DNA from 2 places in the Rhizobium sp. BK112 genome. Region 2 is predicted to be linked to the other one. Evidence: riboswitches for the same ligand, from Rfam matches in the RefSeq annotation. Region 2 holds a riboswitch; the other holds the start of a gene.
What was found. A riboswitch is a leader RNA that binds a small molecule or an ion and turns the genes downstream of it on or off. The one in region 2 is predicted to bind glycine.
Positions count from the first base shown of each region.

Region 1: another riboswitch for glycine. It lies ahead of gcvT (glycine cleavage system aminomethyltransferase GcvT); the one in region 2 lies ahead of FHT75_RS29360 (D-amino acid dehydrogenase).

Region 1 is NZ_JACHYZ010000009.1:326,263-331,648, reverse strand. Features, by position in the region: gene crcB (fluoride efflux transporter CrcB) at 1-217, opposite strand, end outside; gene FHT75_RS24490 (hypothetical protein) at 339-605, shown strand; gene FHT75_RS24485 (copper chaperone PCu(A)C) at 684-1,709, opposite strand; gene FHT75_RS24480 (hypothetical protein) at 1,782-2,162, opposite strand; glycine riboswitch at 2,321-2,409, shown strand; glycine riboswitch at 2,413-2,494, shown strand; gene gcvT (glycine cleavage system aminomethyltransferase GcvT) at 2,571-3,707, shown strand; gene gcvH (glycine cleavage system protein GcvH) at 3,731-4,093, shown strand; gene gcvP (aminomethyl-transferring glycine dehydrogenase) at 4,093-5,386, shown strand, end outside.
Region 2 is NZ_JACHYZ010000014.1:27,634-33,019, reverse strand. Features, by position in the region: gene FHT75_RS29370 (iron-containing alcohol dehydrogenase) at 1-429, shown strand, start outside; gene FHT75_RS29365 (heme-binding protein) at 500-1,009, shown strand; glycine riboswitch at 1,169-1,258, shown strand; gene FHT75_RS29360 (D-amino acid dehydrogenase) at 1,391-2,629, shown strand; gene FHT75_RS36020 (hypothetical protein) at 2,922-3,242, opposite strand; gene FHT75_RS36015 (substrate-binding domain-containing protein) at 3,250-3,975, opposite strand; gene FHT75_RS29350 (hypothetical protein) at 4,117-4,314, opposite strand; gene FHT75_RS29345 (methyl-accepting chemotaxis protein) at 5,146-5,386, opposite strand, start outside.

The DNA.
Region 1 (5,386 bases), on a different contig from region 2:
AGCCGGTGATCAGCAACAGGCGCAGTTCCACCGAGGCGTTGAACTTCCGCGCGATCAGCTCGGCGAAGACGCCGATGACGAAGCAGCCGACGACATTGACGGCGAGCGTGCCCCAGGGAAAGCCTGGCCCCATGAGTCTCAGCGCCCACTGGCCGACATAATATCTGAGGAGGGAACCGATGGCGCCGCCGACGGCGACGAGAAGAGCCTGGATCATGAGCCGGATTTACCGCGTTGCGAAAGTGATTCTAACCGAACCCCTATGAATTCTTACCATTTTGTAAAATGCCAATGATTTTCTTATGATGGCGCCAAGATCATGCCGATACGGTGATGGCATGACCCAGTTGCTGTCGATATCGGCCAACACCGCCGCCGTTGCCTTCGAATCGCTGCGCATCCCGCAGCGTGTCGCGACGAGCACGGCGGCGCGCGATGCACGGCGCCTTGCCGACCGGCAGTTGAAGGCCGATAGCACCGACGAGGTCGACGAGCCTTCCAGCATCATCCAGTCGACGGAGGTGGCGCTCGACCTGATGGCCAAAGGCAATCGCCAACCGCAGGCAGGCCTGAAACAGGCGCTGCGATCCTACGAAGATTTCTGAGGCATCCGCCTTCCCCGAACGAAAAGCCCGCGGCTGCAATCGCAACCGCGGGCTTTTCTGTCTTCACAATCGTGGTCCTTACTTGCCCTGGGCCGACAATACCTGCAACACCAGATCGACCTTGCCGGCCTTTTCGAAGGTCAGCGTCACCGGCACCGTGTCGCCCTGCTTGAACGGCGTCTTCACCTTCTGGAACATCAGATGCAGGTTGCCGGGCTCGAGCTTGACCGTCTCGCCGGCAGCGATGGCGATGCCGTCCTTCAGCTGGCGCATCCGCATGACATTGTCCTTGGTCTCCATCTCGTGGATCTGAACCTCGCCTGATGCAGGCGAGCTCACCGACACCAGTCGATCATCCGTCTGGCCGTTGTTCTTCACCGTAAAGAAACCGCCGCCGACCGGCTGGCCGGGCAGCATCGCCTTGGCGAAGCCGCCGGAGATTTCGAGATCGCCGGCCTTGACCGTTTCGCCGGCGGGCGCCGCAGCACCCAAGCCCGCCATACCGGACATGTCCATGCTGGTTTTACCGGTCATGTCCATGCCGGCCATGTCGTCATGATCGTGGCCGTGACCTTCGCCGGCGACGACCTTCAGGAGCGGCGCCGGGCTTTTCAGCCCATGCGCGTCGTCGCCCTCCTTCGCCACCTGATCCCAGGCCGCGACGGTATCGCCACACATCTGCGTCACCGGAAAGGCGAGCGAGGTGCCGGCTTCGACGCCCGAAACCTTACCTTGGATCACGAAGGTGTCATAGAAATCGTCGGAGAGATTGCCGTTCTTCCAGCGGATCTCGATCGCGCCTGATTTCACCTTGTCGCCGTGATTGTCGTAGGTCTTCTGATAATCGCCCTTGATCACCTCGACCTCCCAGCCGGCCTTCGGCTGCGGCTTGGCGAAGACGAAACCTTCCGGCAGCTTGACCCGCACTTCCGTGGTCGCCTTGCCGTCGCAGCCGTGCGGCAGCTGCAATGTGGCGAGAATGGTGCTGTCCTGCTTTGCCTGCTTGTCGAGGAAGGTCACATGCGCCTCGGCGCCGGCAAAAGCGGTGGCGGAAAGAATGGCGGCAAGCCCGAATGTCTTGCCAATTTTTTTGAAAGTTTTCATCGGATATCTCCTCGCCGGCCGCGGACTTCTCTCAAGTGGGCCGGCATTACTGATCATGGTTACGATAACAGATCAGGCGAGGATGGGGGGCGCGCGGGAATTCGCCCGGCTGACGGCGCCTGCGCCGACAACGACAGAGATTTCGACCGGCGCGTTGATCAGCGAGCCGAGCTTGCGCTCGAGCCAGGAGCCCGCATCCGGCGTCGGCAGGATGACCGAGGCCGACAGCCGGCAAGCTTCACAATTCGGTTTGAAGGTAAGGGTCTTGCCGTCGGCGTCCTTTATGGTGACGCAGAGCGAAGCGAAGGTGCCGTCGGGCAGCACATAGGCCGCGGCATCGTAGCCCTCGGCGGCGGCAGCCTGCGGCGCCTGATGGGCAAGGCCGAGCAAAACCAAGCTCAATGCGCAAAGCATGCGCAGGAAGAGCGTCGCTTTCAGTCCGGTCTGCCGCATGAGATCCCCTTCAACAGCATGTCGCGATAGCCGGTTTCCCCGCCGAATGCAAAAGCAGATTTGCCGCAGATTAGGGCTTGGTTGGAATAAGACGACAAAAATTTGCCCGGTCACGACATTTGCCCCTTGCCAAGCGCTGCACCCGCCGGATAATTGCGCCAACCTTGTTGGGAGAATCCGGTGCTTTCGCCACCGGTGCCGAAGGAGCAACCGCCCCGGAAACTCTCAGGCAAAAGGACCAGCAAGGGGCAGACGGAACTCTGGAGAGAAGCGTTCTCGAAACGCTCGCCGAAGGGATAACAATCTCAGGCACTCAGGACAGAGGGGGCTCAGGAGAGAAGTGCGCAACCGCGCCTTCAGATTTGAGCCCGCGCCTTCCTGAGAAGGCGCAAACCCCGGAGGCGTCTTTTGGACGATACTGCTGCCCTGAAGAAAACCCCGCTGCATGCCCTGCATCTTTCGCTCGGCGCCCGCATGGTGCCGTTCGCTGGCTATGACATGCCGGTGCAATATCCTGCAGGTGTCATGAAGGAACATCTTCATACCCGCACCGAAGCCGGCCTCTTCGACGTCTCCCATATGGGCCAGGTGATCGTGAAGGCGAAATCGGGCAGCTACGAAGATGCCGCGCTGGCGCTCGAAAGCCTGGTACCGGTTGACATACTGGGCCTTGCCGAAGGCCGTCAGCGCTATGGCTTCTTCACCGACGACACCGGCTGCATTCTCGACGACCTGATGATCACCCATCTCGACGATCATCTTTTCGTCGTCGTCAACGCGTCGTGCGAGGAAGCCGACCTCGCCCATCTGCAGACCCATATCGGCGACCAATGCGATATCACCCTTCTCAATCGTGCTCTGATCGCGCTGCAGGGACCGCGTGCCGTCGAGGTTCTCGCCGAGCTCTGGGCCGACGTCGCGGCGATGAAATTCATGGATGTGCGCCACTGCCGCCTGCACGACGTTTCCTGTCTTGTCTCGCGCTCCGGCTATAGCGGCGAGGACGGCTTTGAAATCTCGATCCCATCAGACAAGGCCGAGGATGTCACCATGCGGTTGCTCGAACATCCCGACGTCCAGGCAATCGGGCTTGGTGCCCGCGATTCGCTGCGGCTGGAAGCCGGCCTCTGCCTCTACGGCAATGATATCGACACGACCACCTCACCGGTCGAGGCGGCGCTGGAATGGGCCATGCAGAAGGCAAGGCGCGGCGGTGGTGCACGCGCCGGCGGCTTCCCCGGCTCCGGCCGCATCCTTTCCGAACTCGAAAACGGCGCCGCGCGGCGCCGCGTCGGCCTGAAGCCGGAAGGCAAGGCCCCGGTGCGCGGCCATGCCAAGCTCTATGCCGATGCCGAGGGCAAGGTCGAAATCGGCGAAGTCACCTCGGGCGGCTTCGGCCCCAGCGTCGAGGGCCCCGTCGCCATGGGCTACGTGCCGATCTCTCATGCTGCGGCGGGCACACTCGTCTACGCCGAGGTGCGCGGCAAATATCTGCCGATCACCGTCAGCGCCCTGCCCTTCGTCACACCGACCTACAAACGCTAAACCTTTTCCAGAGAGGACGAACAATGCTGAAATTTACCGAAGAACACGAATGGCTGAAGATCGAAGGCGGCGTTGCGACGGTCGGCATCACCAACTATGCCGTCGATCAGCTCGGCGACCTGGTTTTCGTCGAACTGCCGGAAGTCGGCGCGACCTTCTCCAAGAACGGCAATGCCGCGACCGTTGAATCCGTCAAGGCTGCTTCCGACGTCTATTGTCCGCTTGATGGTGAGATCACCGAGGTCAATCCGGCCATCGTTGCCGATCCGTCGCTGGTCAATTCCGATCCTCAGGGAGCCGGCTGGTTCTTCAAGCTGAAGCTTGCAAATCCTGCGGACGCCGATGGCCTGCTCGATGAGGCGGCCTACAAGGAGCTCACTGCGTAATGACGACGCCGACGGAATTCCAGTTTACCGACTATCAGCCCTACGATTTCGCCAATCGCCGCCATATCGGCCCCTCGCCGGCTGAGATGACCGACATGCTGAAGGTGATCGGCTATAACAGCCTCGACGGCCTGATCGACGCGACACTGCCGCCCTCGATCCGCCAGAAGGCGCCGCTCGTCTGGGGCGCGCCGATGACCGAGCGTGAGGCGCTCGACAAGTTGCGCGAGACCGCCAACAAGAACAAGGTGCTGGTCTCGCTGATCGGCCAGGGTTACTACGGTACGATCACGCCGCCCGTCATCCAGCGCAACATCCTGGAAAACCCGGCCTGGTATACGGCCTATACGCCTTACCAGCCGGAGATCAGCCAGGGCCGCCTGGAAGCGCTGCTCAACTACCAGACGATGATCTGCGACTTGACCGGCCTCGACGTCGCCAACGCCTCGCTGCTCGACGAGGCGACCGCCGCCGCCGAAGGCATGGCGATCGCCGAGCGCGTCGCCAAGTCGAAGGCAAAAGCCTTCTTCGTCGATGCAGACTGCCATCCGCAGACCATCGCCCTCATCCGCACCCGCGCCGAGCCGCTCGGCTGGAGCGTCATCGTCGGCAATCCCTTCACCGATCTCGACCCCGTCGATGTCTTCGGGGCGATCTTCCAGTATCCCGGCACGCATGGTCACGTGCATGATTTTACCGGCCTGATCGCCCGCCTGCACCAGACCGGCGCCATCGCTATCGTCGCCGCCGATATCCTGGCGCTGACGCTGCTGAAGTCGCCCGGCGAAATGGGCGCCGATATCGCCATCGGTTCCTCGCAGCGCTTCGGCGTCCCGGTCGGCTACGGCGGCCCGCATGCAGCCTATATGTCGGTCAAGGATGCCATCAAGCGCTCCATGCCCGGCCGTCTCGTCGGCGTCTCCGTCGATGCCCGCGGCAATCGTGCCTATCGCCTGTCGCTGCAGACCCGCGAGCAGCATATCCGCCGCGAGAAGGCGACGTCGAATATCTGCACCGCCCAGGTGCTGCTCGCCGTCATGGCCTCGATGTATGCCGTCTTCCACGGCCCGAAGGGCATCAAGGCGATCGCCCAGCAGGTGCACCAGAAAGCCGTGCTGATGGCCAAGGGCCTGGAAAAGCTCGGCTATAAGGTGGAACCCGACACCTTCTTCGACACGATCACCGTCGACGTCGGCCATATGCAGGGCCTCATCCTGCGCGCCGCCGTTGCCGAAGGCGTCAATCTGCGCAAGGTCGGCGAAACCCGGATCGGCATGAGCCTCGACGAGCGCA
Region 2 (5,386 bases):
GGCACCGATCTCGAAGCCCGCGCCAACATGATGGCAGCCGCCGCCATGGGCGCGGTCGCTTTCCAGAAAGGGCTCGGCGCCATTCATGCGCTGTCGCATCCGATCGGCGCGGTCTACAACACCCATCACGGCATGACCAATGCGGTTGTCATGCCGGCGGTGCTGCGCTTCAACCGCGCCGCGATCGAGGAGAAGATCGGCCGGGCTGCCGCCTATCTCGGCATTTCCGGCGGTTTCGACGGCTTCTACGACTATGTGCTGAAGCTTCGCTCCGACCTCGGCGTACCGGAAACTCTGACAGCAATGGGAATCGCCGCAGACCGCATCGACGAATTGTCGGCCATGGCAATCGAAGATCCGAGCGCCGGCGGCAACCCTGTTGTGATGACCCTCGAAAATACCAAGGCGCTGTTCAAGGACTGCTTCTGAACCAGATACGGCTTCCCCAACTGGCCCGGAAAAAACAGGTCTTTTCCGGGCCCTTTTTTAAGTTCGAACAATGACTTTCCTGACAGTCCTACCAGGGCAGGGCGATACGGCGCTCCTGGACCAGGCGGACGGAAAAACTGAGGATTTCCAAGGCATGTTGACAATTAAGCGGCTGGCGCTTGCGGATGCCAAACTGCTCATCGAAGGCGCCGCTATCAGAGCAAAGGATATCGGCGTCCCGATGTGCATTGCGGTCACTGATGAGTCCGGGCAACTGATCGCTTTCGAACGCATGGATGGTGGCAAGATAACAAGTGCGATCATCGCTCAAGACAAAGCCTACACGGCTGCTGGCGCCAAGCGCACGACTGAAAGCTACGGAACTGCCAGCCAGCCAGGTTCACCGGCCTATGGGATCAACTCGGCAATCGGTGGTCGATTGATGGTAGTTGCAGGCGGTCTGCCAGTCATTGTGGACGGCGAGGTTGTCGGTGCCATCGGACTTAGCTCAGGAACCCCGGCCCAGGATACTGAGTGTGCGCAAGCCGGCATCGAACACCTCCTAAAATGCCACAAGTGACTCACATTCCACCGATGCTGCGGTGAATAACCGACAGACGCAAACCGGTACCATCACCTGATTTCGCGGGACGAATGGCGAGGGTTGGCGACGTTGGTTTCCGCAAGACGAGATCTTTGCGGCAGGCAAGCTTCCTCGCAAGCTTCGGTGGCAAGATACTACGGTCGTGCAGGAGAGATGGCGCGTTGCGCCACGCCGAAGGAGCAACCCCCCAGGAAACTCTCAGGTAAAGAAGACTGCAGGCTCGATTACAATCTGGAGAGAGGCACGGCGTGTGTCCACCGAAGGGGACCCTCAGGAGAGGGAGAAGCTCTCAGGTAAAAAGACAGATGGGGGCTATGGGACTGGCAAACGTTCCCGAACCAATGTTGGAGAGAATACGTGCCCCACATCGTCGTTTTGGGCGCTGGAATTACCGGCGTCACCACCGCTTATGCCCTGTCCCGCCGCGGATTTGATGTCACTGTCATCGATCGGCATCGCTACCCCGCGATGGAAACCTCCTTCGCGAACGGGGGGCAACTGTCCGCGAGCAACGCTGAAGTCTGGAATCACTGGTCTACGGTTGCCAAAGGCATCAAGTGGATGCTGAAGAGCGATGCTCCTTTGCTCCTCAACCCGACGCCCAGTTGGCACAAATATTCATGGATGGGGGAGTTTCTTGGCAACATTGGCAACTACCGATCAAATACGATAGAGACAACCCGATTGGCGATTGCGGCTCGCAAACATATGTTCGAGATCGCCGACGAAGAAGAGATTGAGTTCGACCTCGAGAAGCGCGGAATTCTGCACGTCTACTACGACAAAGCCAGCTTCGATCACGCCTCACAGGTAAATGCGATGTTGGTCCAAGCCGGGCTCGATCGCAAACCGGTGACGGCCAGTGAGATCCGGACGATTGAACCTGCGTTGGTGGGGGATTTTTTCGGGGGGTTCTTTACGCCCTCGGACTCGACAGGCGACATTCACAAATTCACCCGAGGCCTTGCGGCAGCCTGCGTCAAACGCGGTGTGAAATTCGTGTTTGATGCAAATGTCGATCGGCTCGTTTCGCAAGGCGGCGTGAAGGTCATCTGGAAACCGACGGGTTCGGAGGACGGGAAGCAAAGCATCATTGACGCAGATTCACTGGTGATATGTGCTGGTGTCGCTAGCCGGCGTTTTGCCGATATGCTCGGTGACCGCATCAACGTCTACCCGGTAAAGGGATATTCGATCACCGTCCATCTCGATGATCGCGAGAGCCAGAGCGGCGCGCCCTGGACGAGCCTGCTCGACGATCGCGCAAAGATCGTCACGAGCCGTCTCGGGGTCGATCGGTTCCGCGTGGCAGGAACAGCAGAATTCAATGGCGTGAACCGTGATATCCGGCAGGACCGCATCAATCCATTGACCGAATGGGTGAGAACGCTGTTTCCCAAAGTTGCGACGTCACGCGTCGTTCCGTGGGCGGGTCTGCGTCCAATGATGCCGAACATGATGCCGAGGGTCAGGTCAGGAAGCAGGCCGGGGGTGTTTTATAATACCGGTCATGGCCACCTTGGTTGGACGCTTTCAGCGGCCACCGCGGAGTTGGTAGCCGAAATGATCCTGAAACATAAGACAAAAGTCGCATGACATCGAATAGGAGAGGTGGGTGGCGACCTTTCCGAGCGTCCGCAAGATGCATGGGCCAAGGGTGATTGTCTTTCACCTCGAGATCCTCGGCCCTATCGTAGAGGCTGCTCGGCATGTTCTGGATGCAGATGGGCATCAGAACCGGTTTGGTGGCTGCGGAAGTCATGGGAGGCGGCTCCTCGGATTTAGGGCGAGCGGGGACACAGCAGCCCAACGTGGAATGATGGCATCGCGGACAGACGATCCGGGGCAGCGCTGCGACGGAACGATTGTCCACAAACAGGCGAAGCCGTCATGGCTTGCCGCAAAGGGTCTTGCGCTCGGATTCCGTCAGGCTGCTGGGCATCCAGAATTTCTCGTTGAGATCATCGCGAAAGTTCGCTTTCGCCTTCGCGATGTCCCAGCCGTCAGGTTCATAGACGTAGCGCTTATGGAGTGCCTTGCCCTCAAGGAGGGCAACAGCGGCGCGTACAGCGGCGGCTCCTTGCTCGGGACCGTACTCGGTCGCGACAGCATCGACCCCGCTATCGATCCATTGCTTGAGAAAGCCGTTATTCGCTTCACCAGTGATCGGCGAATTTTGGCGCCGTACTTTTGGAACACATCGATGCATGCCCGGCTCATGTCGGCTCCAGATGACCAGATGCCGTCAACCGCCGGATTTTCGAGATAGAATGTCTCACAAACCTTGTGGCCGTAGTCGTAACTCCAAAGACCGGCGTCTTCGGCGACGATCTTGATATCGTTCCCTTTATCGCCTCGAGCAAACCCTTATACCGATTGATGTCTTCCGGGCGGGTCGGAAGACCACGCAAGACCCAGATATTGCCTTTTCCACCCAGTTCTTTCGCCAGGAAGTCGCCCGAGACCTTCCCGAAATTCTCCCCGCCACCCTGGATGTCGACCGTGAACTTGTCGGTCTCGGTTAGGCCGGTGTGCACGATCACCGGAATTCCGGCGGCGACGGCCTTTTCAATACCGGCATCGGCGGAAGTGGGCGACACCGGGGTCACGATGATGGCATCGACCTTCTGTGCGATCAGTTCCTCGATATCGGAGATCTGTTTGGCCTGGCTAAGATTGGCGTCAAGAAGCACGAATTGCGAGATACGTGGGTCGGCTTTCACGACCGCCTGCGCTTCCGCCGCCATCTGCGTTGCCCAGGTATTGGCATTCACGCCAAAATGGCTCATGCCGATTTTCCAGGGGCTCGCCTTCTTGAATTGATCGGCCGGAACAGTTTGCTCGTCGCCAGGGCGGGCAACGACACCGGACATCAAGTCGACGTCTTCGGCGTACGCGACATGACCGAGAAATAATACCGTCGAGCAGAACAAACACCGCAATATGTGGCTTCGGATGGTGAATATGCGCTTTCTGTGTCCCGTGATTAGGTAATGGTCAGACGGCGGGCGCCGCATAAGGTGATTCAGGATTGCCGAAATTGCTGAGAAGGCTTCTTGCGATGCCCTGTCGAGGGATTTTGGCTATTCAGTTTTCTTCGTTGCGGTCTCTGTCTGATAGGCCAGAATTGCCGCTTGGGTCCGTTCGGCCTGCTGCAAGAGATTGACCAAGATCTCGCCGGCGCGGAGATACCGGTCAGCTTCTGACTCCGGGCTTCCATCGGATGGGCTGACATGCGCACCAACCCTCCGCTCCCTGGGGAAATGAACGATTTCGGCCATGACTGAGCTTTCCTTCTTCCGCCGACCAAAACGCAGCCGGGCAAAAATGTGCCCTCAAAACGTCTTATTGAAATAGTTATTCATAGAGAATGAATATTAGATTAACCCTGTTTTGAGCTCTGTCAGCGCCGCGTCTCGACGTTGGCGGGTTGCAAGCTCCGAACTTTGGGGAGGACTAAAACAGGGATGGGTCCGCAGTCGGCGCTAGCGACGGGCCAAATGAAGTCGGGTGCTGGCATCCGCGTGAGTGGTGAATCTTGCGCCGGCAATTCGAACGAGCGAGATCTTTCGCCGCCTTGGAGTAATCTTAAATTCGCCAGCGCAAGGGCGCTGCGGTCATCTCAGCAAAAATGCGGCAAATCGGAAAGGTTGCCCCGGGTCGCTGCGCACATCCCACGATAAAGGTTGCAGCGCTTCACTGGCGTACCTTTGCCAGCGCCTCCGTTGCCGCTTTTGCCTCCAATGTGAGAAGTGCGGTCTCCAGGCTCTTCTCGATCTTATTTGCGGTGGTTCCTTCAAGCAAAGCGATTTCGGCGATGGTCCTGCATTGAGAAACCCATCGCAGGCACATCATTCCGAGTGGCGAAAGCATCCGCGTTTCCATGACAAAATCTCCAATTGCGTGTTATGTTATATCCGCAGCAACCATTAAGCTTCATTATGGAACTCATATCCGCAAGCTCAGCAAAAGATGGCCAATAAAGGATCTTGCAAACGATAGCGGCACCACGCGCAAATAGCCGGCTGTCCTGCCTCCGCCCAATAACGGGAAAGTTCCTTTGTCGTCGCGCCACATCGAACGAGTGTGGCGATGGTCGAGGCCAATTTTGACTACGCAACCGCACAGCTCAATCGCTCAGTAATCGTGGGACTTTCCTCGTCACGCAGACGGAATTGGTAAAGAAGCTTGCGAAGATCTTCTGCTTCTACGGCGACGGATTTCACGATGTGGTTTGTCGCTTCGACCATTATGCCATTTTGCTGTGTAATTTTGTCGATCAATCCAACCGCGGCATTGGTTTCCTGAATACTCGCATTCTGGGCGTTCGCACCCTCTGCGATTGAATCAATA